Regions from separate parts of the Bacillus sp. XF8 genome, predicted to be linked through region 2. Evidence: predicted binding sites of a transcription regulator. Region 2 holds the regulator's gene; each other region holds the start of a gene.
The links. Region 2 encodes Rex, which represses fermentation and respiration genes when NADH is low (regulators of the CRP and FNR family bind a similar motif). Its sites were predicted from a motif close to TTGTGAAATATTTCACAA; they were not measured.
Positions count from the first base shown of each region.

Region 1 (8,177 bases), on a different contig from region 2:
CGTTTAGCTCTGCTCCTACAAATTCTTTTTATCTTTTCATGCAGGACGCAAAAATCTTGCCGCCGGGCTAAATTATTTAACGATTCTTTTTATTATTTGAATGTCCTCCTCATTCAAACAATAAAAAAACCTTTCTGCTTTTTGTATGAGCAGAAAGGTTTATATGCGTATATCAACATTATCCCTTCCTCTCATCTTTCAAAGCAATCGCTTTGCAGGAATTGGCACCATTTCAACATAAATGTTGACGGTTGCCGGGCTTCACAGGGCACAGTCCCTCCACCTCTCTTGATAAGAGAAATCAGATTGAATTTTCGTCTGATTTAAAATCTATTAAATTGTCTATATTTTATGAATTGAATTGTATCAACATACATCCACTATGTCAACAAAAAAATTCTCAAAAAACAAAACTTCAGAATATTAAGCGCCTACTTGCATTGGTTTACATATATGAAATACGGATTCTAATAATAACATCGTACGATACGTTCCATTATATTGAACACGCCCGCTGTGCAATAGTGTTTGCAACCGAATATTTCCAGTAACTAATCGACGTAAATCTTCCTCTCGAAAGCAAACAATTTGCTCTGTTCCCTTCGCACTCTTCAAAAGTTGTATATACTCTCTTGAAATTTGAAGTGAGCAACACTCATCTCCAAAACGAAAATTAATCGTTTTTTCTCCTTGCCGAAGAAGCGGTTCTAGATGATATTGGTTATTGGCATACGTTACAAATGATTGAAGCAACGAATATAATCCCATTCTAGTCACATCCTTCATTTCACTTTCTACTAATACCATTCCATCCTACCAAACAGCAATCCTGTTACTTTCTCTCGACAAATAACGTATCACTTCTATCCCTCGACATATTTCCCAAGAAATATGTCGAGGCGGCAAAAACTTTGCCGCCTACTGTAATTCTGTATATAAATATTCAACCGAATGAAATGCATATATTTTTTTCATAAGTGTTCCCCGCTCAAACACGAGTAAACAAGGGACACTTTCTACCTCATACTCTCGCGCTAAATGCGGCGCATAGTTTAAATCTAGCATGCCTATTTCCAAATCAGATATAGTAGCTTCTACCACTGTTAACATCTTCTTCGCTAACTGGCATGTTCCGCACATCGGTGTATATACATATAACACTGTTTTTTCTTGGTCTGCTATTAGAGCTGTAGCTTCAGCACCTGTCCAGTCAATCACTTCTATCATTCCTTACCGTAAATATTCTGTATAAACGTCAATGTCAGCTCCCCATAATACGTTCGCTAAATGATTAGAAGGAGCAGTTGCCACTTCGCGATACGAACGATCAATGTAAATATGCTCAGCTTGCGGGAATTCTTTCCGAAATTGTTTTCGGAGCTTTTCACCTGCAGCATCAGCATCCACTAGTACATATACTTCTTTATCAAAAAACTGATCAATGAGTTCATCCATTTTCGACAAACCAATTGTACCATTTGTACAAACAATTTCCACTGGTTCGCGAATAATAGATTCAATCTTTCTTCTATCTGATTTTCCTTCGACAATAATGACTTTCTCTACATAGACCATATGTCATCACCCGATCACCATATACTATGAAACAGCCTTACCTTAGTATATAGTATATTCGATATTTTCATGTTGTTTCCTGTTTATTTTTGTGAAGAAATGCGGAAACGGCTCGCTCAGAATGTGAGGGGGATGGAGCTTCTGACGTGGAGGCGGAGCTAGACAAAGAAAAGCGAGCCGCTCTTTCGTTCATGTAATACAAAATAAAAAGGACAGCACACAGGCTGTCCTTTTTGTCGACTAGAATTAGTCTTGGTTTGTCATTTCTGCGTATTGTTCTGCAGATAATAACTTTTCAACTTCACTTGCATCAGAAAGTTCAACTTTAACCATCCATGCACCTTCGTACGGAGAATCGTTAACAAGTTCTGGTTGGTCGCTTAAGTCTTCGTTTACTGCTACAACTTTACCGCTTACAGGTGCGTATAATTCAGAAACTGTTTTAACAGATTCTACGCTTCCGAATGGCTCGTCAGCTTCAATTGTTGCACCTACTTCAGGAAGTTCAACGAATACGATATCGCCTAACTCACTTTGTGCAAAATGAGTAATACCGATAACAACTTGGTTGCCTTCAGTTTTTACCCATTCGTGTTCTTCAGAGTAACGTAAATGATTTGGAATGCTCATGACTGTACCTCCAGTGAATGTATTAATTATGTAAAAATACCTTATTGGTACTTTTTCCACACACTTTCAAATTGCTCTTCGTTAAAACCAAGTGTTACATTCGTGCCATCTGTTACGATCGGACGTTTGATTAACATGCCATCAGATGCTAAAAGCTCAAACATTTCGTCTTCACTTGCATCCTTTAACTTATCTTTTAAGCCAAGCTCGCGGTAACGCATTCCACTTGTATTAAAGAATTTTTTTAATGGCAATTCACTTTTTGCATGTAAATTACGTAAATCTTCTTTTGACGGTGGATTTTCAACAATATGAATCATCTCATATGCTACATCGTTTGCCTCAAACCATTTCTTTGCTTTTTGACATGTACCACACTTTGGGTATGAATAAAATGTTACTGTCATAAATTCACCTACTTTTTTACTAACCTTTACCTTTATCATATAGAAAACATTTTATTATTTCAAACGATTCTTCTCCAAACTTTAACTTATTTCGTGACAACTTTCTTTAATCCTGCAAATTTTTCTTATTTTTCCGGTATTTAAGAAGATTTCATATAAAAAAATAAATATAAAAGTCCTCCTCTTCATTCATTACGTATAATTTAGACCGAACATATATATTAAACAAACGTTTATTTGATTTAATAATGACCTAAACACCCCTTAAAATATGCATTCATTCACATCGAACATACATCTTAAACAAACGTTTATTTAACACAAAAATAAACAATGAGAAGCCTAAGCTATAGGCTCCTCACTGTCTACTCAAATAATCCGCAATCGTTTGAAACACGTATACATACATATTATGAATACTTTGCTCTGAAATCGTATCATTGTATAAACCAGTGCCCCAAAATTGCCCTTCACTGCTACCCATATTTACAAAACCTTGTGTATACATCATTTCTTCATCTCTCGGTGTATTATTATAATCTAAATCTTTTTTAGTAAAAATTAAATATGGTCTATCCTTTAAACCGATAAAAAACACTGGCTTTTTTAACCCTAAAAATAGATCTGTATATTTTTCTTTTGATGCCTCTTCAAAATGTTCTTTCATAACCAGAAATCCGTCGACTTTATCAGATTTCTCCTTCATTTCATCTAATTTCACCTGTACAAACTTTATATTTCTAAACGTATCCTTTGGTGCTTCGCCGACAACTCCAATTACTAGTGCTCTCCCGCTATACTCTAAAGCAGATGGCACAACCTTATTCTTTTCACACCCAGCTCCCACGAGGCATAACAATATAAGAAAACAAAAACTTAGTGAACGCTTCATCCCTATCCCTCCATTTTCAAAGTCAAGTGACAAAAATGTAAGGTTAATTCAAGAAAATGTAAGTAAAATCAATAGCCCATTTTGATTTTCTATATTATAATCAATTGGATTTACTTACATTACTAAAACATAGGTGATACTCATGAAAAAATATAAACTTTCATCTTTTCTTCCATTAAGTTATATACTTCTACTCGTACTCGTAAGCCCCCTTTACGATGTACTGAATAAATCTGGCGTTCATGCCGTCGATGTAACGACTATGATTGATGATTGGATTCCATTTGTGAAGGCATTTATTATTCCTTATTTACTTTGGTTTCCATACTTATACGGTGCACTCATTTACTACTGCTTTAAAGATCGCAAACAGTACTATGTAACATTAAGCAGCGTTATCCTCGGAAAACTTGCTTGTTTTTCAATTTATTACTTTTGGCAAACAACGGTCCCTAGACCTACAGTTGTAGGCACAGACGTGTTCTCCGACTTAGTGCGCTATATTTATAGTATTGATCAGCCTGTAAACTGTTTCCCTAGCATCCACGTCCTAACAACATTTGTGATTATGTTAGCGGCTTATAAACGAAGAGAACAGCACAAATTAGAATATTTCATTCTTACTTTCTTTGGAACACTTATTATTTTATCGACACTGTTTACAAAGCAGCACGCTTTCTTAGATGCCGTTTCAGGTATGGCAGTCGCTAGCACACTATACTTCGGCGTACAATTATTACTAGTAAATAAAAAAGAAACTGTTACAATTCCAGTAAGACAAACTTATAAAATGTGACTAAAAAAGCAGACTGTGGCTTCTTCAGTCTGCTTTTATCTATATAAAGGAGATTGGGGGTTGTGACTTAAGATTGTGGCACAGTCATATCACCAGAATGAATACGGCCTGCTTTTCGTAATGCCATGTAAAGAATATATGAAACAGCTACTGGGATTACGATATAAGTGATAACCATCGCTGGCACAACGCCGAATCCTTGGCTGGAAATTAAATTAATTGGTGCAATAAGAGAACTTAATCCAAGACCCGCAATTTCTTTACCTGCTTCTAGTTGGAAGATCAGTGCAGATACAGGACCCACAATGGCGCTGGCAACGACAGTTGGGATGAGAATCATTGGATTTTTAGTAATGTTCGGCAATTGTACTTTCGGAGTACAAAGTGCCTGTGCTAAAATACCACCTAAATTGTTTTCTTTCGCAGAGATAACAGAGAATCCGATAAATTGAGCGACGCATCCTGCAAGTGCCGCACCTCCTGCAACACCATCTAGGCTAAGTGCAATTGCTAAAGCTGCTGATGACGCTGGAGAGATAAGTAATAGTCCCCAAACAACCGCAAGTACGATAGATGCAATGAATGGGCTACCAGCTGAACTATCTTTAATAAATGCGCCAACTGCATTTAAGACAGGACTAATATTTTGAGATAACCAAATACCGACTATACCAGAACCTAATATTGCTGCAAATGGAACGAGCATCATATCTAAAGCAGTTTTTCCGCTTAATCGTTTACCAATATAAACTGCTAAAGTTGCTGTTAATAACGCACCAATCGGTTCACCAGTTTTAATGATTAGACCAGCTTCAGTAATCGAAATGGATCCTGCTCCAATCGCCCCGGCAACCATCGCTGAGAAAATGACAAGTCCGTTTGCTCCAAGCATAAAAGCAATTCCTGCTCCAATTGCTGGTGCCATAAGTGATTTCGCGACGACTCCGATCGTAATTAACATCGGAATATCAACAATTCTTCCTATATTTTCGATAAGCAAACCAATTCCAAGGGATACGAAAATACCTTGTGCAATTCCGGCAGAACCTTTAAAGACACGAGACATTATATATTCCTTCATCTGTTTCACCTTCTCCTATTTTAGTAACCGATTGTTTTCATGTAGTCACGTAAAATATCATTCGATTTTGCAAATCGGCTTTCTTCATTTTCTGTTAAGTTTAGTTCTACAACTTCTTTCACGCCATCTCTTGTAATAATTACTGGTACACCTGTACAAATATCATACTCACCATATTCACCATCTAAAATTGCTGAAACAGCTATTACACGATGATCATCATTAAAGATAGAACGTGCAATATAAGCAAGTGAGTTACCAATACCGTAATAAGTAGTCCCTTTACGTTTATAAATTTCCCAACCAGCTTTTGCGGTTTTTTCTACAATGTCATCTAAATCAATTTCACCGAAACGTTCCTTTTGCTCTTCTAAAATTTGCAAGATTGGTTTCCCGCCGACTGTAACATGAGACCAAGCTACCATTTGTGAATCACCATGCTCACCTAATGAATAACCGTCAACGCTACGAGGATCAACTTCTAGCATTTCAGATAAAATAGTTCTTAATCGAGAAGAATCTAATGATGTTCCAGTACCAATCACGCGATTTCGTGGCAATCCAGATAACTTCCAAACTTGATAAGTAATAATATCAACTGGGTTTGATGCAAGTAAGAAGATGCCATCAAATCCACTTTCCATTACACCTTCTACAACACTTTCCATAATCTTCGCGCTTGCTCCTAAAGTATCCAAACGACTTTGTCCTGGTTTTGGAGCTGGACCTGCTGTAATAATTACAATGTCCATATCTTTACAGTCTTCATAATCGCCTGCATATACTTTTGTTCTTGTATTTGTAAAGTTAATGCAGTGCGATAAATCCATCGCTTCTCCAACTGCACGCTCATGATTTATATCAATTAATGCCAACTCTTCGCAGATACCTTGATTCACAATTGAATACGCACAGCTTGATCCTACTAATCCAGTACCAATAATTGCGATTTTTCTTGTGTTTTTATTCATAAGAATCTCTCCTATGTAATCATGTAATGTTTTATTTGTTCTTTATACTCTTCATTATAGAGATTCTCACCATAGAAACCATGGATACTTCGTGAAACATTGAGCAAAGTTTATGTATATTTTGTGAAACACTCTACTCTGTTTTCGTCATATTTGTTACAACTGGAAAAATATTTCATACATATTTATTGACATATACAAATGCACAAAAAAGCGAGTGAATCATCATCCGAGATTCACTCGCTTTTTTATTTATTACTGTGCGCTTAATTGACCTTTCGTTTGCTGAACAACCGATGGATTTGCAGGAGCCGCTGGTTTATAATATCCTTTTTGCAATGCATATTTGTATACATTACGTTGTCTCATTTCATCCTGATTACGAATGTGAATCAGCGTTTGATGTAACTGTTCGTTATTCGACTCTGCTATGTAATTCGCATAGCTAGTCAAACTAGCATTTAATTCCGATAAATAATCGTTAACCATATCTTTTTCATTCATATCCGATACCCTCCTAGCCTAAAAAGGACATTAATTGTTGTTTTGTATTTCTTGCAGCTTGTGCATCTTGTTGTAGCATTTGTTTCAATTGAGGATCTGTACACTGCTGCGCATACTGATCTAGTTTATTCGCAACTGTCGCATGCCCCCCAATAAGATGACGTAAATTTTCAAGCTCAAGCTCTGTTAAGTTTGGCATAATAAAAACCTTCCTTTCTTTGGTCATTCATCATTTAGTATTTATTTGTTTTTGGAATGTATACAGTAAAAATGCTCTCTACATGAAAATGTTGAAATGAAATTTCAGGAGTTCTTTTTTATGTATCTATAATTTTAGCTATGAGTGTTGCAAAAACATGGTATGATGCGAGTTATTTTATAAGAAGTTTTAAATAATTAAATTATAGTAATAGAAAAAGAAAGCAATCTTTTTTATTACTAACAAAAAGACTGCTTTCTTTTTACAATTAATTAGCTATAATTGATGGTTTGCTCTATAAGAAAACTAACTCAATCATTCCGGTATTAATTGGACATATAACCTACAATTTATATACCCTCATATAACAAAAAAGCTTATCCTTTTTAAGGAATAAGCTTTTTACGATTTATATAAATTTTAAGCAAAATTAAAATTTAGGACCATACCCAAACATCTTCTGTATTTAACTTTTCAATAGAAGCATCAACAGAACTATTTGACCATTCATGTCCTATAAACATCCCCTTCACTCTAACTTGATCTCCTACTTTTACATCCGGAACTTTTGTTGCCTGAAAATAGATTGTTCCTGTATCCACTTCAGAACGCCCAGAGTTTAATGCCTCAGATTTTACTACTACATAATCCTTACCAACTTCAATAATCTCGGCTTCAAATACACTTGTTCCTTCGTCTAATACGCTCTCTACTTTTTTTGTATTTGCTACATCAGTAGTGTATTTAGAAAGTGTAAATTTAGACGTAAAGCTCATTTTCTTTACATATGAAGAATTCACTCCTGCCTGAAATTGAACCGAAATCTCCCCATCTTTTTGTGCTTTAAAGACACGACCATACGGTGAATTAGCATTATATGTACCAATTACTTGATTGTCTGCATCATACACCGTGTAAGAAATAGGAAATCCTGAATTATATACGAATACAGTAAGTTCTTCTCCCTTTTTCAGGTTAAAAGATTCTTTTTGAGAAACTTCATAAGAACTTAATGAATAAGATTTTGTAACATCTTTTACTTCCATATTTAAAGTAGCTGCACTTGCCTTTGTTGCTTCTAATCCTGGTAAGTTCGTTCCAGTGAGTACTACAAATCCTAAT
Region 1 covers NZ_JAGDQK010000035.1:85,250-93,426, forward strand. The annotation lists SAM riboswitch class I at 189-298, opposite strand; gene J4P91_RS20765 (hypothetical protein) at 424-768, opposite strand; gene J4P91_RS20770 (thioredoxin family protein) at 919-1,227, opposite strand; gene J4P91_RS20775 (toprim domain-containing protein) at 1,231-1,575, opposite strand; gene gcvH (glycine cleavage system protein GcvH) at 1,822-2,205, opposite strand; gene J4P91_RS20785 (arsenate reductase family protein) at 2,247-2,612, opposite strand; gene J4P91_RS20790 (hypothetical protein) at 2,971-3,504, opposite strand; gene J4P91_RS20795 (phosphatase PAP2 family protein) at 3,647-4,300, shown strand; gene J4P91_RS20800 (PTS sugar transporter subunit IIC) at 4,368-5,381, opposite strand; gene J4P91_RS20805 (L-lactate dehydrogenase) at 5,402-6,352, opposite strand; gene J4P91_RS20810 (spore coat protein) at 6,608-6,856, opposite strand; gene J4P91_RS20815 (hypothetical protein) at 6,870-7,055, opposite strand; partial or broken gene J4P91_RS29770 (hypothetical protein) at 7,799-8,177, opposite strand, start outside.
Region 1: the regulator Rex is predicted to act here: its motif matches at 6,442-6,459, upstream of J4P91_RS20805 (L-lactate dehydrogenase).

Region 2 (8,177 bases):
GCGATTTGACGAACTGGCTCTTCTAAAGCACGAAGTACAATGTTAATACCTGTTGCTTCGTCACCTTCAGCTGAAATAGAAGCTACTTTAGTGTATACGTTCATAAGTGAAGTACCACCACCTGCAACAATACCTTCTTCTACTGCTGCACGAGTTGAGTTAAGTGCATCTTCAATACGAAGTTTACGCTCTTTTAACTCAGTTTCAGTTGCTGCACCTACTTTAATTACTGCTACGCCACCTGCAAGTTTAGCAAGACGCTCTTGTAATTTTTCACGATCGAATTCAGAAGTTGTTTCTTCTAATTGCGCACGGATTTGACCGATGCGAGCTTCGATTTGTTCTGTGCTACCTACACCTTCTACTACAGTTGTGTTTTCTTTCGTTACAACCACTTTACCAGCGCGTCCTAAAGATGCAACTGTAGCAGATTTTAAGTCGCGTCCTAATTCTTCAGTGATTACTTCACCACCAGTTAAGATCGCAATATCTTCTAGCATTGCTTTACGACGGTCACCAAATCCAGGAGCTTTAACAGCAACTACATTGAATGTACCACGAAGTTTGTTTACTACTAATGTAGCTAATGCTTCGCCTTCTACATCTTCTGCAATGATAAGAAGTGGTTTACCTTGTTGTACCACTTGCTCTAACACTGGTAAGATTTCTTGAATGTTAGAAATCTTTTTGTCAGTGATTAAGATGTATGGGTTATCAAGGACAGCTTCCATTTTGTCAGAATCAGTGATCATGTAAGGAGATGCATATCCACGATCAAATTGCATACCTTCTACTACATCTAATTCTGTTGTGAACCCTTTAGATTCTTCTAAAGTAATAACGCCGTCGTTACCAACGCGCTCCATTGCTTCAGCAATTAACTTACCTACTTCTTCATCAGCAGCAGAGATAGCAGCTACTTGTGCAATGGAAGATTTACCTTCGATTGGTTTAGAAATCGTTTTTAATTCTTCTACTGCTGCAACAACAGCTTTCTCGATACCTTTACGAAGACCCATTGGGTTCGCACCAGCTGTTACGTTTTTTAAACCTTCACGAATCATAGCTTGTGCTAATACAGTTGCAGTTGTTGTTCCGTCACCAGCTACGTCATTTGTTTTGCTAGCAACTTCTGCTACTAATTTTGCACCCATGTTTTCGAAAGCATCTTCTAATTCAATTTCTTTCGCAATTGTTACACCATCATTTGTAATAAGTGGTGAACCAAATTTTTTCTCAAGTACAACGTTACGACCTTTTGGTCCAAGCGTTACTTTTACTGCATTTGCAAGAGTGTCGACACCGCGAAGCATCGAACGACGTGCTTCTTCACTAAATTTAATATCTTTTGCCATAATATTTGACCCCCTTGGATTTTTAAAATGTATATAATTAACCGATAACTGCTAAAATGTCACTTTCACGTAAAATCAAGTAGTCTGTACCTTCATATTTCACTTCAGTACCTGCATATTTTGAGAAGATGATAAGATCACCTGCTGCTACCTCTAAAGCAACACGCTCACCATTTTCAAGCACTCGACCAGTACCTACTGCAATAACTTTACCCTCTTGTGGTTTTTCTTTTGCAGTGTCTGGTAATACAATACCACTTGCTGTTTTTTCTTCTGCTTGAACAAGCTCAATTACAACGCGATCACCTAATGGCTTTAGCATGAACAATAACCTCCTCATTTTTCTATGTAAATTTTCTTTATTAGCACTCGAAGACACTGAGTGCTAACACACTTATAATAATAAATAATCTAATTTTCTTTTGCAAGTAAAAAAATCATAATTTTTTCGCAAATTACTATATAAACTTTTTCTATACAACTTCCTAAAGGAAATAATTCTGTTATCGTTATAACCATTCTCAAGAAAGCCTTTTGTATATGAATCAGTTTTTCCACTTACCGTATGTTACAATATGAAAGATACCATAAGTTGTTTTCTCTATAGGTACAGCTTTTTCCTGTCTCCAATTTCACTTTCAATGAAAGATTTACAAAAAAATAATAATAGGGACAGTTATTATGTATCCCCGGCTGGATATTTACATGTTATCCCGCCTTATCTCATAAACTAGAGTTAGAAAGGATGGTTAACCAATTTGAAAAAACAATATTGGTGGATTATAGTTACATATATTCTGATGCAATTATCGGGAATTGTTGGAGTGTGGCTCCTTTTCAAAACAGGACTATACGATAATATGGCGGTTTCACGAGAGCAAAAAATACAAATCATGGCTGGGCACTGGTCAATCATCAGCTTTTTTATTGCATTATGTATTATACTTTGGCTACTTAGAACCGATATCCGCGAAAGACATTTAGATACTAAGCGAGCTAGTATTTCTGCTACAATCGGCTGGATATTTATCGGTTTCTTTTTAGCTATGTTTGCTCAAGTAATCGCAGCTAATATTGAAATGCGATTATTAGGGATTAAGCCCGGTTCTCAAAATACCCAAGATTTGATGGAAATAGCAAGAGCTACTCCATGGTTTCTTATTGTTATCTCTATCATCGGCCCTATTTTAGAAGAGATTGTCTTTAGAAAAATTTTATTTGGAACACTCTATAAAAGATTTAATTTCTTTATCGCGGCAATTATTAGTTCACTTGTTTTTGCAGCAATTCACTTTGATTTTACACATTTGTTAGTATACACTTCCATGGGACTTGTTTTCGCTTTTCTATACGTGAAAACAAAACGAATCATCGTTCCTATTATGGCTCACGTTACGATGAATTCACTAGTTGCAATAACCCAAGTAGTAGTAAGTAACGAACAAATACAAGAAATGATTAAACAAGCAGAAAAAATGCAAGGATTTATCGGAGGATTTTAAATATGAGGAACTCACCATTGTTCATGGCAGCACTGTATTTCCTTCTCGGATGTGTCTTTACACGTTTCGCAATTACGAACGTTACAGATACAATTTGGAACTTTTGGACAATGCTGTTTGCTGCTATGGCAACAATTGATTTTAATTTGGCACTTCGACTTATCTTAGTCAAATTTACAAAGAAAAAGCAATAATAAAACGCAGAGGGATTTCCTCTGCGTTTTATTGTGGATAATTTTTCAAAAAATAAACGAGTGTTTGTAATTCTACAGCTAAATCAATATGATGAATTCTTATATTTTCTGAAACATTTAATCGTGCCGGTGTAAAATTTAAAATTCCATGTACATTTGTTTCGGCCAATCGATCCGCTACAGCTTGTGCAACGGTAGCAGGCACTGTTAATATTGCCACTTGTATATCATTTGTTAAACGTTCTTCTAATTCATCTAAATGATATACAGGAATTCCTCCGATTTCTTTTCCAACTTTCTCTTCATTGACATCAAACGCCATTTCAATCTTTGTATTATTATTTTTCGTGAAATTGTAATGTAAGAAAGCGGTCCCTAAATTACCCACTCCAATAAGTGCTACACGTGTTATATCATCTTGATCGAGCGTTTCTCGGAAAAATGATAGTAAATAATTCACATTATACCCATATCCCTTTTTCCCTAACGCTCCAAAATATGAAAAATCTCTTCGAATTGTCGCGGAATCTACCTTCACCGCTTCACTCAATTCTGCCGATGAAACACGTTGCTTACCAGAAAGAGATAAGTTTTGGATAAATCGATAGTATAGAGGCAATCGTTTGGCAGTGGCCTGTGGAATCTTTTGCTGATCCATATAACCTCTCCTCTCTTCCTATCTTTGTTCATAGACTTAAAACAAATACAGAAGTTTAGCACTTATGACTTTCCTTGTATAATAGAGAGAAGACTTCTCTCTTTATTTTAAACTATACACTATTTTTAGTATGATTGAGAAATATAAACATGGCAAAGTTAAGAAATTATTTGAGGTGAAAACATTGATTTTATTACAAGTGAATGGGCTTTCAAAATTATACGGTGCTGAAACAATTCTTGCAAACATTAAATTGGAAGTTCAAACAAAGGATCGCATTGCACTAGTTGGTCGAAATGGTGCTGGAAAATCCACATTATTAAAAATAATTGCCGGTGAACTATCTCACGACGGTGGAGAAATTATAAAGCCAAAAGATGTTTCAATTGGGTACTTAGCCCAAAATACTGGTTTAGAAACTTCTTTAACAATTTGGGATGAAATGCTTACCGTCTTTACTCATCTGCAGCAAATGGAAAAGAAACTTCGAAGGTTAGAGCAGGAAATGGGTAAGGAAGAGAACTTTTCAAATGCTGCTACGTACGAAAAATTACTCGCTGATTATGATCAATTACAGTTAGACTACAAAGATCAAGGTGGTTATCAATATGAAGCTGATATTCGCTCCATTTTAAGTGGACTTGGTTTTCCAGTTGAAACACACCAAACAACGATTTCTACGTTAAGTGGTGGACAGAAAACAAGACTTGCTCTTGGGAAGCTACTATTAACAAAACCAGACTTACTTATTTTGGACGAACCAACAAACCATTTAGACATCGATACATTAACATGGCTTGAACAATATTTACAAGGCTATCCTGGAGCTATTTTAATCGTTTCCCACGATCGCTACTTTTTAGACAAGCTTGTTACACAAGTATATGAAATTTCTAATAAAGAAAGCAGACGATATGTTGGTAACTACAGTAAATATTTAGATTTAAAAGCTGCACTATATGAGCAGGAAATGAAACGTTATGAGAAACAACAAGAGGAAATTGCTAAACTCGAAGACTTTGTCCAAAAGAACATTGCCCGTGCATCTACAACAAAACGCGCACAAAGTCGCCGTAAACAATTAGATCGAATGGAATTACTGACTAGGCCATCAGGTGATTCTAAGTCCGCATCCTTTCACTTTGATATCGAAAAACAAAGTGGAAACGATGTATTACAAGTAAAAGATGTTTCAATTGGATATGACAAAGAGCCGATTATTGAGCATGTAAATATGCGCTTAACCCGCGGTGATAGTGTCGCACTAGTCGGTCCAAACGGTATTGGGAAATCTACATTATTAAAATCGATTGTGAATAAATTGAATACATTAAGCGGTGAAGTTTCTTTCGGTTCGAATGTTTCTATTGGATATTATGATCAAGAGCAAGCAAACTTAACATCGTCTAAGCGTGTTCTAAACGAACTATGGGATGATTATCCGCTTCAGCCAGAAAAAGAAATTCGCACGATACTCGGTAACTTTTTATTCACAGGGGATGATGTATTAAAGCCAGTATCTTCCCTAAGTGGTGGTCAAAAGGCTCGATTAGCTCTAGCAAAATTGATGATGCAAAAATCTAATCTACTGATTCTCGATGAGCCAACAAACCATCTCGACTTAAACAGTAAAGAGATTTTAGAAAATGCCTTAATTGATTATCCAGGAACTCTTTTATTCGTTTCCCATGATCGTTATTTTATTAACCGTGTAACAACTACAGTGGTTGAGTTATCAACAGAAGGAGCACAAGAATATTTAGGTGACTATGACTACTATATCGAAAAGAAAAATGAAATGATTGAACGTGCGGAATTTGAACAGCAAGAAAATGATACACCTATTCAAAAAAGCATTGCTCAAGAAAAATTAAGCTATCTTGAAGAAAAAGAACGTAAAAAGCAGGAACGACAACGTATCCGGAAAATTGAGGAAATCGAACAAAACATTGCAAAGTTAGAAGAAGAAATTGCAGAATTAGAAGAGGAGCTTTGTCTGCCTGAAGTATACGCTGACTACGAACGAGCTAGTGAGATTACAACAGCAAAGCAAACAAAACAAGAAGAACTAGAGAAATTCATGGCGGAATGGGAAGAATTACACGTATAAAGTGAAATTTCTATCTGTCCCGGTCTAACTCCTTTGCTTTTGCAGAGTCTTCAAGTGGGGGTATCATTGCTCTTGAATAGCAGAATACATTCTCTATACTTAAATAGTAAAAACCAGGAAGTTGAAGATCATTCAACTTCCTGGTTTATTTTTTCATCCGAAAAAAGCAATATATTTTACATATAAAGTGAAACTTTAATCAGTGGGGGGTTTTCTCCATCCCCTACTGATTATCAGCCCGCACCAATCGGGCTTTTACGGGCAGTTTATCTCCCACTTAACTTCTTTGCTTTCACAGAATTTTGAGGTGGGAGTACTACTGCCCGCAAATAGCGGGATAAAAAGGACAATCGTCAAAGGTCTGACCTCACCTGTTTTATCCACAACTTTATACACATATTCACCTTTATAACATAAACGCAAAAATAACTTTTCCACATTATCCCCAAAATATAAAAAAGTTATCCACATTTTATATACACAATAAAACCCATATTATCAACAAATAATATGGGTTTTATCCACAGGTTGTGGTTAATTTTGTGTATAACTATGCTTCAATGTCTAACCCTGGGTTTGCATTTAAAGCCAATGTTGCACGTTTTCCTTGCTCATATGCAATTGTACCTGCGGCTGCAATCATCGCTGCATTATCTGTACACAATGATAAAGGTGGAATGATTAGCTCAATATCCTCTTTCTTAGCAAACTCTTCCTCTAAAGAAGCGCGAAGTCCTTTATTCGCTGCAACCCCTCCAGCAAGAAGCACTTGTTTTACACCATATGCTTCTGCTGCACGCGCTGCTTTCGTTACTAGTACATCTATTACACTCGCTTGGAAGCTAGCTGCTAAATCCTCTGGTGCAATTTCTTCCCCACGTTGTTTTGCATTATGCACAGTGTTGATAACTGCTGATTTCAATCCACTAAAGCTAAAATCATACGAATCTGGTTCTAGCCATGCACGCGGTAAATCAATCGTTGGCTGTCCTTCATGAGCAAGACGGTCAATATGAGGACCACCTGGATATGGCATAGATAATGTACGTGCAACTTTATCATATGCTTCTCCTGCTGCATCATCTCTCGTTTCGCCAATTACTTCAAAGGAACCATGCTCTTTCATATAAACAAGTTCTGTATGTCCTCCAGACACAACAAGTGATAACAACGGGAATTGTAGTTCTTTTACTAAACGATTCGCATAAATATGCCCAGCAATATGATGAACACCAACAAGAGGAATATTATGCGCGAAGGCAACTGCCTTCGCAGCATTAACACCAATTAAAAGTGCTCCTACTAAACCAGGTCCTTCCGTCACAGCAATTGCATCAATATCTTCAAATGTAACGTTCGCTTCTTTTAATGCTTCTTCTAATACAACTGTGATTTGTTCTACATGATGACGAGATGCAATCTCCGGCACCACTCCGCCAAAACGCTTATGGCTTTCAATTTGTGAAGCGACAACGTTTGCCACTATTTCTGTTCCATTTTTAACAACCGCTACAGCCGTTTCATCACAGCTCGTTTCAATACCAAGTATAATCGTATTTTTTTCCATTATATATTCACCCACATTACAAGACCATCTTCATAATTGTCTGTATAGTATCGTTTACGAATCCCACCATTTTGGAATCCATACTTTCGGTATAACTGCTTCGCTACTTCATTTGACACCCGTACTTCAAGTGTCATCGTTTTTGCTCCCATTTCTTTTGCCTGATCCATTACTTCTTTCAACAAAGCATCCCCAAGTTTTTGACCTCGATATTCTGGCAAAATAGCTATGTTCGTAATATGTGATTCGTCAATAATAATCCATAATCCACAGTATCCAATTACCACATCGTCTTTTTCTATTACGACATAATGTGCATATTCATTCATCGTCAATTCACGATGAAACGCATCAGCAGTCCAAGGAGTTGGGAATGACGCTTCTTCAATTGCTACAATTTGAGCAATATCATCAGTCGTCATTTTTCTAAATGTAATATCCATTTTGATATCCCCTATTTTTTTTGACTTTCTAGCCATTTTGCTTCTGCCTCTGCTAAGCGGAGGTAACTTGGAACAAATGTATGCACACTTTGCTCCTCTTTTTGTAATCCTAAAAATGCTAACTCACTTGGTCTTGGGTTGTTCTTTGTACAAGAAGCAAACACAGCTTGCTCTCCTAAATATTCTACAATCGTTTCTTTATGTTGTTCTACATCATTGCCAATAAATAAAACGGGTTGTCCCTTATCTTTTAACATCTGCAACCAATCAACAATAAGAACAATTCGATCATCTTCTATAGAAGATAGCTGACCTTCTTTATATGTATACAAGCCCGTATAAATTTGT
Region 2 covers NZ_JAGDQK010000054.1:1,074-9,250, reverse strand. The annotation lists gene groL (chaperonin GroEL) at 1-1,355, opposite strand, end outside; gene groES (co-chaperone GroES) at 1,393-1,677, opposite strand; gene J4P91_RS25950 (CPBP family intramembrane glutamic endopeptidase) at 2,114-2,857, shown strand; gene J4P91_RS25945 (YdiK family protein) at 2,860-3,051, shown strand; gene J4P91_RS25940 (redox-sensing transcriptional repressor Rex) at 3,080-3,709, opposite strand; gene J4P91_RS25935 (ABC-F family ATP-binding cassette domain-containing protein) at 3,894-5,819, shown strand; gene tsaD (tRNA (adenosine(37)-N6)-threonylcarbamoyltransferase complex transferase subunit TsaD) at 6,370-7,386, opposite strand; gene rimI (ribosomal protein S18-alanine N-acetyltransferase) at 7,386-7,829, opposite strand; gene tsaB (tRNA (adenosine(37)-N6)-threonylcarbamoyltransferase complex dimerization subunit type 1 TsaB) at 7,841-8,177, opposite strand, start outside.

Region 3 (8,177 bases), on a different contig from region 2:
CAGTATTATTTGCGCTTTCAAAAAAGGTGCTATAGTGAAGGAAGATATGGGAATATATCTCTGACAAAAATCATATTTTCATAGAAAATGTTTTTAGGTCATCGATTAGAATGAAAAGTACAGGTGATGAAAAAATGATAGCAACCAAAGATATACGTATTGAAAAAGACTTTCTAGGAGAAAAGGAAGTACCAAATACAGCTTACTACGGCGTTCAAACATTACGAGCTGTAGAAAATTTTCCGATTACAGGATATCGTATTCATACCTCATTAATTACAGCAATGGCAATGGTCAAAAAAGCTGCAGCACTTGCCAATATGGAGACAGGTTATTTGCAAGCAAGTATTGGCGAAGAAATTGTAAAATCGGCTCAGGAAATTATTGATGGAAAGTTTCATGAGCAGTTTATTGTTGATCCAATTCAAGGCGGGGCAGGAACGTCTATTAATATGAATACAAATGAGGTTATTGCAAACCGTGCCCTTGAGAGAATGGGTTATGAAAAAGGAAGCTATGCAACGATTAGTCCAAATACACATGTGAACATGGCGCAATCAACAAATGATGCGTTTCCGACAGGAATTCATATTGCGGTGCTTATGATGTTAGAAAAACTTCTTATTACAATGGATGCACTTCATGGTGCATTTATTGATAAAGCAAAAGAATTTGATCATGTGATAAAAATGGGGCGTACGCATTTGCAGGATGCAGTTCCAATTCGACTTGGTCAAGAATTTGAAGCGTACAGTCGTGTGCTTGGGCGCGATATAAAACGCATTAGGCAGTCTCGTCAACATTTGTATGAAGTGAATATGGGTGCAACGGCTGTTGGAACAGGATTAAATGCAAATCCGACTTATATCGAGCAGGTTGTTAAGTATTTACGCAGTATTAGTGGATTTCCACTAGTTGGCGCGGAACATTTAGTGGATGCAACGCAAAATACAGATGCGTATACAGAAGTATCAGCAGCACTAAAAGTATGTATGATGAATATGTCTAAAATTGCAAATGACTTGCGTATTATGGCATCTGGTCCACGTGTCGGATTAGCTGAAATTCAATTACCAGCTCGTCAACCAGGATCATCTATTATGCCAGGAAAAGTAAATCCAGTTATGGCAGAAGTGATTAACCAAGTTGCCTTCCAAGTTATTGGAAATGACCATACTATATGTTTAGCATCAGAAGCAGGACAATTAGAACTAAATGTAATGGAGCCGGTGTTAGTATTTAATTTAATTCAATCCATTAGTATTATGAATAATGCATTCCGTGTATTTCGTGAGTATTGTATTAAGGATATTACTGCAAATGAAGCGTTGTTAAAACAATATGTTGAGAAAAGCGTTGGGATTATTACGGCAGTGAATCCTCATATTGGATATGAGACGGCATCTCGAATTGCTCGTGAAGCAATTGCGACAGGTAAATCTGTTCGTGAGCTTTGCTTAGAGCATGGTGTGTTAACAGAAGAAGAGCTCGATATTATTTTGGATCCATATGAAATGACGCATCCTGAAATAGCTGGAGCATGGTTATTAAAAAATAAACAATCCTGATACATGTATATCAGGATTGTTTTCCTTTTATTCGTAATGAATAAAAGGAAAACTTTCATTGAAAAAGAGAAAAAAGCTGAAAACGATTCCTTATAGAAGGGATCGTTTTCAGCTTTTAAAAGATATTAAATATAGAAGTTAATTGAAGTAGGCTAATTATTGCTAAGAAAATTAAGCTATATTTCATTGCTGTTTTAAATAGAGCAGATTCTTTACCAACTAGTCCAACGGCTGCACAAGCAACTGCTACTGATTGTGGTGAAACCATTTTTGCCATTGTACCGCCGACTACGTTTAATGCAACCAGTGTAGATGGAACGATATCTAATTGAGCTGCAGTTACTGCTTGAAGCGGTGCGAATAAAGAACCACTTGATACTACTGAACCAGTTAAGAATACGCCGATCCAACCTAGGATTGGAGATAAGATTGGGAAAGCATCACCAGTAGATGATAAAGCTAGTCCAAGAGTAGAAGACATACCAGAATAGTTTGTTACATATGCTAATGCAATTACACTACAAATTGTATAAATTGGTGCTTTCAATTCTTTTAATGTTTCAATAGTTAGTTCTTTAACTAATTGCCCTTTTGCACGATATACAAGTAAAGATACGATAATTGCTAGCACAATCGCAGTAGTTGTAGATGAAAATACATCTAGCTTGAAGAGCGCTGCAAATGGTGTGTCCGCATTTACAATAGGTGTTGTTTTAATTACTTGATTGTGTAAACCAGGAATTTGGATGTTCCACACTAAGCTTCCTAATGCACCGTCTGGAGCAAATAAGCCTTTGATCACTTTTAAATTAAAAATTGTTACAAATGCAGTTAGAAAAGCAAATGGTGACCAAGCATATAGAATTTGTTTCATTGTGTAACCATGTTTTTCCACTTGTTGATCTGTAGATTGAGCTGAAGATTTTGGTTGCCATACACGTAAGAATAAAGCTAATGCAACCATGCTGACAACAGCTGCGAAAATATCAGTTAATTCAGCCCCAAGGAAATATGTTACAACAAATTGTGTAATGGCAAATGAACCACCACTTACAAGGATACCTTGCCAAGTTTCTTTAATCCCTTTAAAACCGTCTACCATTGCAACAAGTAAGAATGGCAATACAAAGCTAATGAAAGGTAATAATGTTACAGTTTGACGACCAACAATTAATGCATCCATCTGTGTTAATTGAGCAGGTACTGTAACTGGAATACCCATTGCTCCCATTGCTCCACCAGCAATATTTGCAACTAAGCAAATACCTGCTGCTTTTAATGGATTAAAGCCCATACCTACAAGTAATGCTGCTGTAATTGCAACCGGTACACCAAAACCAGCTGCACCTTCTAAGAAAGCACCGAAAGAATAAGCGATTAACAAGACTTGAAGACGACGGTCGCTTGTAATACTAGAAATACTATCACGAATAACATTAAATTGTTCAGTTTTTACTGTTAATTTATAAAGAAAAATTGCTGCAATAACGATTGTACAAATTGGATAAAACCCGGCTGCTACTCCAAATGCAGCGGATGATACTGCCATAGTTGCAGGCATTTTGTAAACAAATATGGAAAGAATGATTGCTAAAATTACGCTATAAAGCCCTGATAAATATCCTTTAACTTTAAATACTGTTAAACAAAGAACGAAGAATAAAATTGGAAGAGCGGCAACAAGTGCTGATAACCAAATGTTGTTTAACGGATCATAAATTTGTGTCCAAGTACTCATAATAATGACAACTCCTATCTATAGTATGTGAAGATATTCACATTAATTTGTGAAACAATTCACAATCAACTTACATTGCTAAGTATATTCCTGTTCAACACTATTGTCAACGTAGAAAAGTATAATTATTCTATAATAGTGCTAACTGTAAAAATTCCGCTACATTTTGTTCATAAACTAGACAAAAAATAAAAACCCGTATGCTGTAAAGTATACGGGTTTTTATACGTTATCCATGTATTACTTCATATTTTCATATGTCATAGGCCCTACATGTTTAAAATGAATTACACTTTGGATGGAAATTATAAAGGGAGTGGTTCCTTCCGTTTTTCAGTTATAGGTAAATCTGCTGGACAAATCACAAAGATAATCGAAGCGGAAGTGATTCGATTAGTTAACTTAGCAGAGCGGTATAACAAGCCGATTGTAATCGAGAAGTTAGATACCACGCAATCGAAGGCAGGTGATCGGTACGGAAATAAGCGAGTGAATCGAATGAAGAGTCTGTTCGTTTATCAGAAGATGACAAATGCGAGTCTGGGTCGTGCGGATAAAAGGGGCGTGGCTGTCTTTCAAGTCAATCCAGCTTACACTTCTATCTCAGGGAAGATGAAATATATGCGGAAACTTGGGGTTTCAATCCATCAATCAGCGGCCTTTACAATTGGTCTTCGTGGATTAGGATACAAAGAGAAAGTGCCTCAGGTGCTTCAGTCTTATATTCCAAAGAAAGATGCACATCACTGGAGCCATTGGCATCAATTAAACAATCGATTGGATATTCGTACGTATCATTTCTATCAGTTATATCATGTAAATCAGCCGAAAGAGGCATTACAAATCGAGCGATTAGACTTATTTGAGAGCGAAAAGAAAAAACTGGAAAAACTGTTTGCATAATGAAAAAAGATTCCCTTGTCCCAGTCTCTTACGCTTGTCACCAGAGCAGATAACAGGTCTAGGAACTGGATGCATGGCATGGTGTTCTTCGCCTCGATATAGGAAGAAAGTAGCTGTACCTTTTCTGCTTTCCTCGGGAGATAGAAAGAGGTCGTCTTGCCTAAGGACACTACCGAATTTCTATATCGTTGTATCCTCTTTGTTGAACGAGAGGAAGTGTTTTTGTTAGGGCGGAAACAGTATAATCCCCCATCTCAAGCTCATATAGAGGTAGGTGGGGGTAGTTCAATGGTCAAATAACTTAAAAAGATTACATTTGCATATCATTTCAGAACAGTATTTTACAATATCATTACAAGGAGTAGTGTAAGTAAAAAAATATAACAAAAAGGTTGAGAAAACAGCATTTAGAAGCAAAGTATTCCCATCTGTATGTTTTGCTTTTTCACTAAGCCGTGTAGTATAATATTCAAAATCAGCAGGGATTTTTGCCCTTAATTGTATGTTGATAAAAGGAGGAAATAATTTTTTTATTTTAGGTTGATAAAGTTGTGTCGTAACAGGAAATATAAAAACAAATATATAAATAAATAAAAAGAAAATAAAAACGAAAAAATGAGGGGAACTTTATGAATCAAAATCAATTTGATTGTCGTATTTCAGAAGAGGATGTACAAATGCTACGAGCGTTAGCTCACCCACTCCGCCTTCGCCTTGTAATGGAGCTTATGGGACGCGGAACTTGTAACGTAACACAATTGCAAGAAGTATTAGAAATTCCGCAATCTACTGTTTCACAGCATTTAACGAAGTTAAAGCAGAATAAAGTTGTTCGTTTTGAAAGACGTGGCTTAGAAGTATATTATCAAGTGCATAATGAGAAAGTAAGTGAAGTTGTAAAGACATTATTTTCGTAAAATTTGAATATTATGGAAAAAGACGTATAGAAATATACGTCTTTTTTTATGGAATATATTCCATAAAGATATGAAAAGATAAAAAGGAGTGTAATAAGTAGAAGGAGAGATACTGAATGGATGTAAAGCGTGTGAAACAAATTTTGTCATCTTCGAGTAGAATCGATGTAACTTATCATGGTGTGCCAGTATGGATTGAAAGTTGTGATGAGGGAAGTGGAATCGCAAATGTACATGATGTGAAAACACCACATGAAACAGTGCAAGTAGAAGTTACAGCGTTAGAAGAGCAATAAAAAGCGAAAGTTAGCTTGCAGGAGCTAACTTTCGCTTTTTATTTATAAAAATAGAAGGAAATATGCAATAATTCATAGTTTATGCATATTGGTATATTTTTGTAGATACCACCTTTTTGTTTTTTCATCGAAAAGCTTGAAAAAACCAGTTTTTTCTATGTAACGACAAATTGGAACATGATTTGCATAGAGTAAGTAACAATAAGAAGGGGGTTGAAAAGTGAAGAATGAAATGAAGCTAAAGCGTTCGTTGAATTTTTTTCAGTTAGTATTACTAGGTTTAGCTTACATGGCGCCATTAACCGTATTTACTACATTTGGAGTTGTAGAATCTTTATCAAAAGGTGTAATACCTACGGCGTATATACTTGCACTATGTGCCATGTTATTTACGGCATATAGTTACGGACAAATGACAAAGGCCTATCCGATTTCTGGATCTGCTTATACGTATACGCAAAAATCTTTGAGCCCAGGGCTGGGTTTTATGGTTGGTTGGATAATTTTAATGGATTATTTGTTTATTCCCATGATTAACTTCCTCATAATAGCACTTTATTTATCTGAATATTTCCCGTCTATTCCTTCTAGTATATGGATTGTTGCCATGATTGTAATTGTTACTGTAATCAATATTGTAGGGACAAAATTAACGATTACAATGAATATGATTTTTTTAGGATTCCAGTATATAGTATTAATCTTGTTTTGTATTCTATGTATTATATCTCTTCTTAAAGGAAACGGAGAAGGGACCTTATTTTCGTTAAAACCATTTATAAATTCTGATTCGTCGATTTTGACGGCATTTGCGGGTGCTTCTGTTCTTTGTTTATCCTTTTTAGGATTCGATGCTTTAACAACCTTTGCAGAAGAAACGATTCAGCCAACAAAGACAATTCCGAAAGCGATATTCTTTGTAATTGCTTGTTCTGGTAGTTGTTATATTCTTGTTTCTTATTTGGCACACTTAATTCATCCGGATTATTCATCTTTTAAAAGTCTAGATACAGCAGCTGCTGAAATCGCTAGAATGATAGGTGGAAATTTATTTAATGCTTTATTTCTTGCAGGAATGATAGTAACTTCTTTTACTTCAGCTTTGACTTCTCATGCTAGTGTTTCACGTATTTTATATGCAATGGGAAGGGATTCGGTATTGCCGAAAACATTCTTTTCCTATATACATCCACGCTTTCAAACACCTGTCAAAAATATTATTTTGGTAAGTATTTTTGCTCTAGCTGCACTATTTACTGATCTTGTTACAATCACTTCTTTCATTAACTTTGGTGCACTAATTGCCTTTACATTTGTAAACATCTCAGTTATTGCTCATTACTTTGTTAAAGGACGTCAGAGATCTTTAAAATCTACAATTTTATATTTTGTGATTCCGTTAATTGGTGCGAGTATAACGATCAAGTTATGGAGCGATTTGGATAAGATGTCTATGGTACTAGGAGGAATATGGGCCCTTGTTGGGATTGTTTACTTACTCTATATAACGAAATTATTCCGTGTTCAACCACCACAAATGAATTTTGATGAATCACAGAAAGAAGATGGACAAGAATTATCGATTTAGGAGGAGAATGATGACGAAAAAAGCAGATGTTATTTTAAGTAGTAATGCTGTGTTTACAGGAACGAAAGAAACCTTTATCTCAGCTTCTGTTGTGGTTAAAAATAATAAAATTATTGCTCTTGTTCAAAAAGATAAAATTCAAGATTATGTTGATTCTCACACAATGATATATGATTTTGGAAATCAGCTTATTATGCCTGGATTTCATGACTTTCATATTCACCTTATGCTAGGGAGCTTAGTGAATGAAGGGGTACAACTTATTCATGCACGCTCAGCTAAAGAAGTTGCAAGGCTTGTAAAGAAACACGCTGATACAAATAGAAATGCACCTTGTGTGGTTGGAAGTAGTTGGGAGCAGAATTTGTGGGAAGCTCAGGAAGAACCCCATCGAAATATATTAGACGAACTCATTGCAGACAGGCCCGTGTTTTTATATCATGCTGAATTTCATTGTGCGTGGCTAAACAGTAAGGCCTTAGAAATGGCGGGGATTCATAGAGGAACGAAAAATCCACCCTATGGAGAAGTTGTGAAAGATCAGAATGGCGAGCCAACAGGAATCTTAAAGGAAAATGCAGTAGGATTAGCGACACATGTATTACAGTTTAATCCTGAGCGGAATAGAGCATTGCTTCAGAGTTTTTTAATGGAAGCTGCAAAATATGGCGTAACCTCTGTACATGATTTATTGAGAATACCTGAAATGGGTGTAGAAGAAGCGGAGCTATATGATGAATTCGAGAAGGAAGGTAAGTTAACAACAAGGGTCCATTTTGTGGCTCCTCTGAATGGTGATTTAAAATTAGCAAAACGTTTAAGTGAAAGGTATCGCTCTAATATGGTTCAATTTTGTGGGTTTAAACAATTTATAGATGGTGTTACAACAAGCTATACAGCGTACTTACTAGAACCATACTGTACTCGCGCGACAAATGGTTATACAACTTATCCTCCAAAAATAATAAAAAAATGGACAGTCGACGCGGATAAAGAAGGGTTTCGTGTAAGGTTTCATGCGATTGGGGATGGGGCAGTACGTTTAGCGCTAGACGCTTTTGAAGAGGCACAAATACAAAATGGTAAAAGGGATGCAAGGCATGCAATTGAGCATGTTGAAATGATTCACCCAAGCGATATTGAGAGGTTTCAAAAGTTAGGTGTACT
Region 3 covers NZ_JAGDQK010000015.1:47,477-55,653, reverse strand. The annotation lists gene aspA (aspartate ammonia-lyase) at 135-1,568, shown strand; gene J4P91_RS09615 (lactate permease LctP family transporter) at 1,684-3,306, opposite strand; partial or broken gene J4P91_RS09610 (IS200/IS605 family accessory protein TnpB-related protein) at 3,592-4,209, shown strand; gene J4P91_RS09605 (ArsR/SmtB family transcription factor) at 4,839-5,126, shown strand; gene J4P91_RS09600 (acid-soluble spore protein H) at 5,243-5,422, shown strand; gene J4P91_RS09595 (APC family permease) at 5,655-7,010, shown strand; gene J4P91_RS09590 (amidohydrolase) at 7,021-8,177, shown strand, end outside.
Region 3: the regulator Rex is predicted to act here: its motif matches at 3,354-3,371, upstream of J4P91_RS09615 (lactate permease LctP family transporter).

Region 4 (8,177 bases), on a different contig from region 2:
TCCTTTTATATTCATCTTTAAGGCATCTTTTATTTCTAATGTCTCTCTATTTTGTTGAACATCCAACTCATATATACCATTATCTCGTTTTTGATTATCTAAACTCAACGAAAAATCTACAATTGCATATAGTTTTTCCTTATTGTATGTACCACTAGATATTTCTGCAAAACTTTCCTTTGACCAAGTTTGGTCACCTTTGCTCACTTGTGTGCCACGAAATTTATTCCAGTGCACAATATTATCATCGATCGTTTCAGCCCAACCAGATGTTTTAATCGGTGACTCTTCTTCTTGTCCTGTTTTCAAATCCAATTTCACAATCCCTACAATATCAAACCCACCATGTTCAGAATACTTTTTCGTATAGAATAACGATTGATCTTTTACGTAAACGTAATTTGTATTTGTTTTCAGCGTATCTAATTTCTTTGTAGAAATATCATATTTCATCAAAGAAGGCATTACATTTGTATTCGTATTTTTTTCTCGATCCCAGTGGATAAAATATAAAGCCTTACCTTTTATATTTATATAAGAAGCGTTTACTCCCTTTACGACAAGCTCCGATGTTTGAAACTTATCTTTCGTACGATAAATACCCCCTGTATTTTTATCACCATTTACCGCATAGTAGATCCAACCATCACCTTCTGCCATTTTTCCTTTATTAGAGATATTTCCGATCGCATTTCCTCTTTTCTCATTTTCTTTCATTTGTTCTTTTACTGCTGAATCAACTTCTTTTATTTCTTGTCCTACATTTGTAGTCACTGTTTTCTTCTCCTCACATCCAACTAAAGAAGTTGCTACAGCTACTATTAAGCTAGAAGCTACTATTCTTTTATACACTTTCCCCATAATACAATCCCCCTCTCTCCTAATTAAACGGATATAAATTTAATTATAGAAATAAATTGAAATTTTTTCTATATATACCAAAAAGAGATAGAGATTCATCCTATCTCTCGAATTGAACTACCCCCACCTTCACTTCGTTTAGAGGAGGGAGTCTTCTCGGTTAAAATGATAAAATCGATATGTATTTTGATATATTTGCTCTGCTACCTCTTCTATTGACAATTGTTTAATCTGACTAATCTCCACTAGCACATCTTTAATCATATTCGGATGTGTCATTATATCTTCTTGAAATTCCCAAGGTCCATCGGTTTCTACCATCATATATTCTAATGGATAAAACGATACAATCTTTCTAATTTTCTCCTTCTGCATAACATCTGGTGTGATTGAAATGTAGTATCCATTTTGAATCATTCGCTCCATCGTTTTTTTACTCCCCTTAAACCAATGAAAATGCGCACGTGATATCTCATACTGTTCCAGTAAATCACATACAATATCAGCGTCTTCATAGACTGCATGTAAAACAATCGGTAAATTGAACCTTTTCGCAAGTATGATAAATCTCTCTAACACCTCTACATAAAAATCTAATACGATATCTTTCTGTTCTTTCCTTAAGTAATATGGCAAGCCGACCTCTCCTACAGCAACAAGCTTTTTTGCATTCTCCTCAATTAACTTATAAATTTGCTCACATTCTTTTTCATTGATTACTTGCTCCGGATGAAAACCAAGTGCTGGATGTACAAATGAATGTTGTTTGGCTAAAGATAATGTTTGTTGACAAGAATGATAGTCCATCGATACAGCAATCATACCTTCAATCTCGTCCGCTCCTCTTACATTATCAATTAAATGTATTTGTTCTTCTTTCCTATATTGATCTAAATGTATATGACTATCGATCCACCGCATCTTTATCATCTCCTACACCCATTTTAATATGACATTCAAGAGTGAGTGCAAATAAAAAACAAGAAGGAAGTTCCTTCTTGTTTTATCATCTATATTATTTAACAATTAAATTTGTAATTATATCAAAAAGTCCAACACATACGACAGCAACGGTAAAGTAGCTACAGAAATCTTTTATCGGAAACTTAACTACTTCTTCTTTTTGCATCCCATTCTTCTCCCTTCTTATTACCTTCCCTAATTTTTTATCTATTTTTATTATGCAAAAAATGTGACAAATAAGCTATCGAATTAACTTACGAAAACATTACAATGTTGTAAGGTTTTAAAAAATAGCCTCATCTCATAATGAGATAAGGCCTATTCAATAGTTGGTTGGTTTTCAAACATTCATCATCATTTCAGACAGAAAGTTATATGTTCAAACTTTCTACTTGTATTGTAATAGAATTCACATATGGCAACTATCGAATTACCTTACATGTACCTTACAATATTGTCATGAACAATATCACTTTTAACAAATTAGCTGTAATCAGACTTGCTAGCGGTGCAGCTCTACTTACAGCTTGGCCTAGTATAAACTTGTTTCTACTTTCTTGTTATATAGTTAGAGCTCCCTAAATTCCATACTCACTGTCTAATTAAAACATATTATATATAAAACTATTTTGATTTTTCGACATATAGGTCACTGCTACGAAGAATAAAAGGTGACCTGCACTCGTTTTCTCCCTTTGTTTTAACTTGGCATGGGGCAGAAGAGGGTCTGACCGCTTCTATGCATGGCCGGATGCTCTCTCCCACCTAAAAAGAAAGGTTTTATGTCAGTTTTTTAATTCGTATTTATATAGTAATTGTATATTCAAATACTGATCCCGAAAAATTTCTTCTTTAAAAGATTTATCTCGCATTAACGGGCAGTAAGACCCCCACTGATTAAAGTTTCACTTTATATGCAATAAAAGACTGTGATACACTCGCCATGTTACAGTTTTTTACAATGTTTTACCTCATCTTCAAAAGCTGACTTCTCGCCTGCACAGGAATATTTTGATCCTCAATCTCTACTAATGACTCACCATAACGTCCTTTTGCGAAAATTTTCAATGCCTCATCTCTTTTTAACATATGTTTTACCGTTTTCTTTATCGTTTGTTCTCTTCCTTTTTCATCGTATGCAACAAATTCATACTCGTACCAATCATCGCCAACGTGCTGACCGATACCATTTACAATCGTATAGTATTCTTTCGTTTTATAAAATGGATTATATTTATCAATTACTGGTCCAAGCTTTGTTGGTAGTAGTAGTATAGTTGCAGCTACCGTCGCAATCCCAGTAATAATCACTCGCTTTTTTACCCTTTCCCACTCCAAGATGGATTCCTCCTCCATACAATATGTGTAGTTTTCTATAAACTTATTTTAAAGAGAAAGACTCAATTCCGCCATTGAATCCCATTACATTTCCCTTACATTTTTGTAAGAATTCGAATGAAATTTTATATGATTTTTAACAATTTGTGAACCCTCCAAAACTGTGATAAACATCACACCCTCTATTTTCCAAATATTCTATAATACGAATATAAAAGTTTGTTAAACATTTCACATTTAAGAGGGGAAATGAATATGAAAAAACGTTTAGTCATGATCGGGAATGGTATGGCTGGTATACGCTGCATTGAAGAGATTTTAAAACAAGATCCGAATCTTTATGACATTACCATTTTTGGCGATGAACCTCACCCAAACTACAATCGTATTATGCTATCTCACGTCCTACAAGGAAAAACAAATATACAAGATATCATTATGAACGAATACAGTTGGTACGAAGAAAATGATATTACACTGTATACAAATGAAAAAGTAATAAATATTGATCGTGAAGAACAAGTCATTGTTACAGAAAAGAACCGTATTGTTATGTACGACAAGCTCATTGTTGCAACAGGGTCTAGTGCTTTTATCTTACCTGTTGAAGGTTCGGGTCTTCCAGGTGTAACAGGATTTCGTACAATTGAAGATACACAATTTATGATGGATGCTGCTAAGCAATATAAAAAAGCTGTTGTAATAGGCGGTGGATTACTTGGTTTAGAAGCCGCACGAGGGCTTATTGACCTTGGCATGGACGTACACGTTGTCCATTTAATGCCTCACTTAATGGAGCAACAACTTGATGCTAAAGCTGCTTCATTACTGCGTGAAGATTTAGAGGCACAAGGTATGAAGTTTCTTATGGAAAAGAAAACAGTGAAAATTCTTGGTACTGACCATGTTGAAGGTATCCAATTTGAAGATAGCAGTGTTGTAACATGTGATTTAATTGCAATGGCTGTGGGGATACGTCCAAATACACAGTTAGCTAAAGATGCTGGCTTACTTGTAAACCGCGGCATCGTTACGAATAACTATATGCAAACAGATGATGAATCCATCTATGCAGTTGGTGAATGTGCCGAGCATGATGGTATTGCCTATGGTCTTGTCGCTCCTTTATACGAACAAGGTGCCATACTGGCAAAACATATAACGAACTCACAAACAGACGGGTATACAGGTAGTATTGTCGGTACACAGCTTAAAGTTGCAGGATGCGATTTATTCTCTGCCGGACAAATTTATGAAGATGATAAGACAAAAGCAATCTCAATCTTCAATGATTGTACACGTTCCTATAAAAAAGTATTAATTCGCGACAACAAAGTCGTTGGTATTGTTTTATACGGAGACACCACTGAAGGTACACGGCTCTTTAGTATGTTGAAAAAAGAAGAAGATATACAAGAATACACACCAGCTTCTCTTCTTCATAAAGCTGGTGAAGAAAGCGGACTTGACGTTGCAAGCATGAGTGCCGATGACACTGTTTGTGGGTGTAATGGTGTGACAAAAGGAACAATTGTTCATGCCATTTTAGAACAAGATTTAACAACTTTTGAAGAAGTAAAAGGATGTACAAAAGCTGCTGGATCATGTGGTAAATGTCGTCCACTTGTTGAACAAATTTTATCTCATACACTCGGAGATAGCTTCGATGCATCTGCACAATCTGTTGGTATGTGCGGATGTACAACTTTATCACGTGATGAAGTTGTCACAGCGATTCATGAAAAAGGGTTAAAATCGCCAAAAGAAGTACGAAACGTCCTTGGCTTCGCACATGAAGATGGCTGTTCAAAATGCCGTCCTGCATTAAATTACTATTTACGTATGGCACGTCCAGAAGAATATGCAGATGATAAGGCATCCCGATTCGTTAATGAAAGAATGAATGGTAATATTCAGCATGATGGCACATTTTCTGTTATTCCTCGTATGTATGGCGGTGTTACTACTGCAGATGATTTAATGAGAATTGCCGAAGTTGCGAAAAAGTATGATGTGCCGCTCGTAAAAATAACAGGCGCAAGTCGAATCGGCTTATACGGTGTTAAGAAAGAAGATTTACCAAGAGTTTGGGCTGACCTCGATATGACTTCTGGTTATGCTTATTCGAAATCCCTTCGCAATGTAAAATCTTGCGTCGGCTCTCGCTTCTGCCGCTTTGGTACAAAAGATTCATTAGGGCTTGGTATGTTACTTGAACAATCGTTAGAAATGGTAGATACACCGCACAAAATGAAAATGGGCGTAACGGGTTGTCCACGTAACTGTGCAGAAGCATTAACAAAAGACTTCGGCGTCGTTTGTGTTGAAAATGGATTCCAACTTTATATTGGCGGTAACGGTGGAACAGAAGTTCGTGAAGCTGATTTTGTAATGATTGTCCCTACAGAAGAAGATGTACTTCGCATTGCCACAGCTTATGTACAACATTACCGTGAAACTGGCATTTATGGCGAACGAACAGCCCCTTGGGTCGAACGAATCGGCTTAGATCACATAAAAGAAGTACTGCAAGATAAGCAAATGGTCGCTATGCTAAATGAACGTTTCCAAAAAGCGCGTAACACATATGAAGAAGCTTGGGGACAAGCGCTAGAAACTAAATCATTAAAAGCCATGTATGAAGTAGAAACTGTAAAGTAAGGAGCGATCTACATGTTGCAAACAAAAGAGAAAATAAAAATAATGCGTGCCGAAGATCTTCCCATGCAAATCGGTAAGGAAGTGCGAATGAAGGACATATCCATCGCCTTGTTTCGTCTTTCAAATGGCGACATTCGCGCTGTAGAAAATCGGTGTCCTCATAAAAATGGGCCTTTAGCGGAAGGAATTGTTTCTGGAGAATTCGTCTTCTGTCCGTTGCATGATTGGAAAATTTCATTAATAACAGGTGAAGTTCAAAAACCTGATGATGGTTGCATTCAAACATATGAAGTAGAAGTTATTGATGGTGATATTTATATATACATGTAGTTTGTACAAGGAAGCCCTTTTTCGGCTTCCTTTCAAGTAAAAATAGATGAGGTGTAGAGATGAACGGATACGTATATTTAGTTGGTGCAGGACCTGGCGATGAAGGACTTATTACAAAAAAAGCAATAGATTGCCTAAAAAAAGCAGATGTTGTTTTATATGACCGCTTATTGAATCAAAATTTACTTCGCTATACGAAGCCAACATGCGAACTCGTTTACTGCGGGAAAATGCCAACAAATCATATTATGCGACAAGAAATGATTAACACCCATTTAATTCGGTCTGCAAAAGAAGGTAAAGCTGTCGTCCGCCTAAAAGGCGGGGATCCATCTATTTTTGGCCGCGTTGGTGAAGAAGCTGCTGCTTTAGCTGAAGAAAACATTTTATATGAGATTGTCCCAGGTATTACATCTAGTATTGCCGCTAGTGCGTATGCCGGCATTCCTCTTACCCATCGAGACCACAGCAATAGTGTAACGTTGCTAACTGGCCATACAAAAGGTGCAATTAGCGACCAAGTAAATTACAGCGCCCTCTTAAATAGCGATACAATTGCCTTTTACATGGGCGTTAAAAATCTACCGATTATTTGTGAAAACTTATTGCAAACAGGAAGAAAAAAAGATACACCAGTAGCGGTCATTGAATGGGGTACAACTGGAAAACAACGAGTTGTTACAGGTACATTAGCCACAATAGTTGATTCCGTAAAGAAAGAACATATTTCAAATCCATCGATGACAATTGTTGGTGAGGTGGTATCCTTACGTAAACAGATTGCCTGGCAAGAACGCAAACCACTACACGAAAAAAAAGTTTTATTTGCCTCTGCAACAAATAAAACAAGTATACTAGCGCAAAAATTACAAGCAGCTGGAGCAGAAGTATATCAAATACCAACTTTCAAAAAGCAGGAACATCAGTTAACATCCGATCAACTCTGTGAAATATTTAAAGCTGAGCGCCTTGTTTTCTGTTCACCTGAAAGTGTAGAAATCTTATTGCAATCATGTGCACAGCATCAAAAAGATATTCGCTTCTTACAAGCAACGCTACAACATATGAATAGCACTACTCAAAAAGCACTTATGCAATACGGTTTATTAAGCGAACCAGCAAGATTTTCTGCCGAAACAACTATTTATTTAGGACGAAATATCAACCGCATTGCAATCATTCAAGAAAAAATAGGTGCGGGCTCTCATATCATGACACATGAATATAACATTGATCATCGTTTTGATGAAATTCATACACGTACACTAACTGAATTCGCATGGGATTCTATTGTATTTGAAGGACGCGCTGCAATTGATACGTTTATATCCGAAGTAAAACGCCTCGGATTCATGGATATTCTTCATTTGCCATTCTCATATGCCGATGAACCGACTCTGCAATATGCAAATAAAGTCGGATTCCATAATATCGATCATCAGCTGCAAGCTATCATCAATGAGAAAGAAGTGGTGGCAGGGTGAAAGGTATCGTTTATATCGGACATGGTAGCCGATTACAAGAAGGCAATGAACAGTTCATTCACTTTGTTAGGTCCGTTATAAAAGAGCGAAGCGAAAGTATCCAAAAAATCGGCTTTCTTGAACTAACAACACCGACTGTTCAAGATGCAATTACAGAAGCGATCCAAGACGGGGCAACTGAGGTTTTAATTGTCCCTGTTTTATTATTTGCAGCAGCCCATTATAAACGTGATGTCCCTTTTGAAATTGAGAAAATACAAAAACGCTATCCACACATTACATTTTCAGTTGCAACACCTTTCAGTACGCATCCGTTTATGATTGAACTTGTGATAAAACGAATACGTGAAGCTATGCCCATACAAGGTAGTGAAATCTTACTTGTCGGCCGTGGTAGTAGTGATTCTCAGCCTATACATGAATTAAGGCAAATTGGATCAGTAGTCGAGCAAAAACTCTGCTTGCCTGTTTCCTGTTCCTTTTTAGCAAAAGGAACACCTTCTTTTACTGATGAACTCAATGAAAAGGCCGCATCCAAAA
Region 4 covers NZ_JAGDQK010000033.1:41,659-49,835, reverse strand. The annotation lists gene J4P91_RS19420 (DL-endopeptidase inhibitor IseA family protein) at 1-861, opposite strand, end outside; gene J4P91_RS19415 (TatD family hydrolase) at 1,000-1,782, opposite strand; gene J4P91_RS19410 (YxeA family protein) at 2,791-3,180, opposite strand; gene nirB (nitrite reductase large subunit NirB) at 3,418-5,823, shown strand; gene nirD (nitrite reductase small subunit NirD) at 5,836-6,153, shown strand; gene J4P91_RS19395 (uroporphyrin-III C-methyltransferase) at 6,213-7,637, shown strand; gene J4P91_RS19390 (sirohydrochlorin chelatase) at 7,634-8,177, shown strand, end outside.
Region 4: the regulator Rex is predicted to act here: its motif matches at 3,382-3,399, upstream of nirB (nitrite reductase large subunit NirB).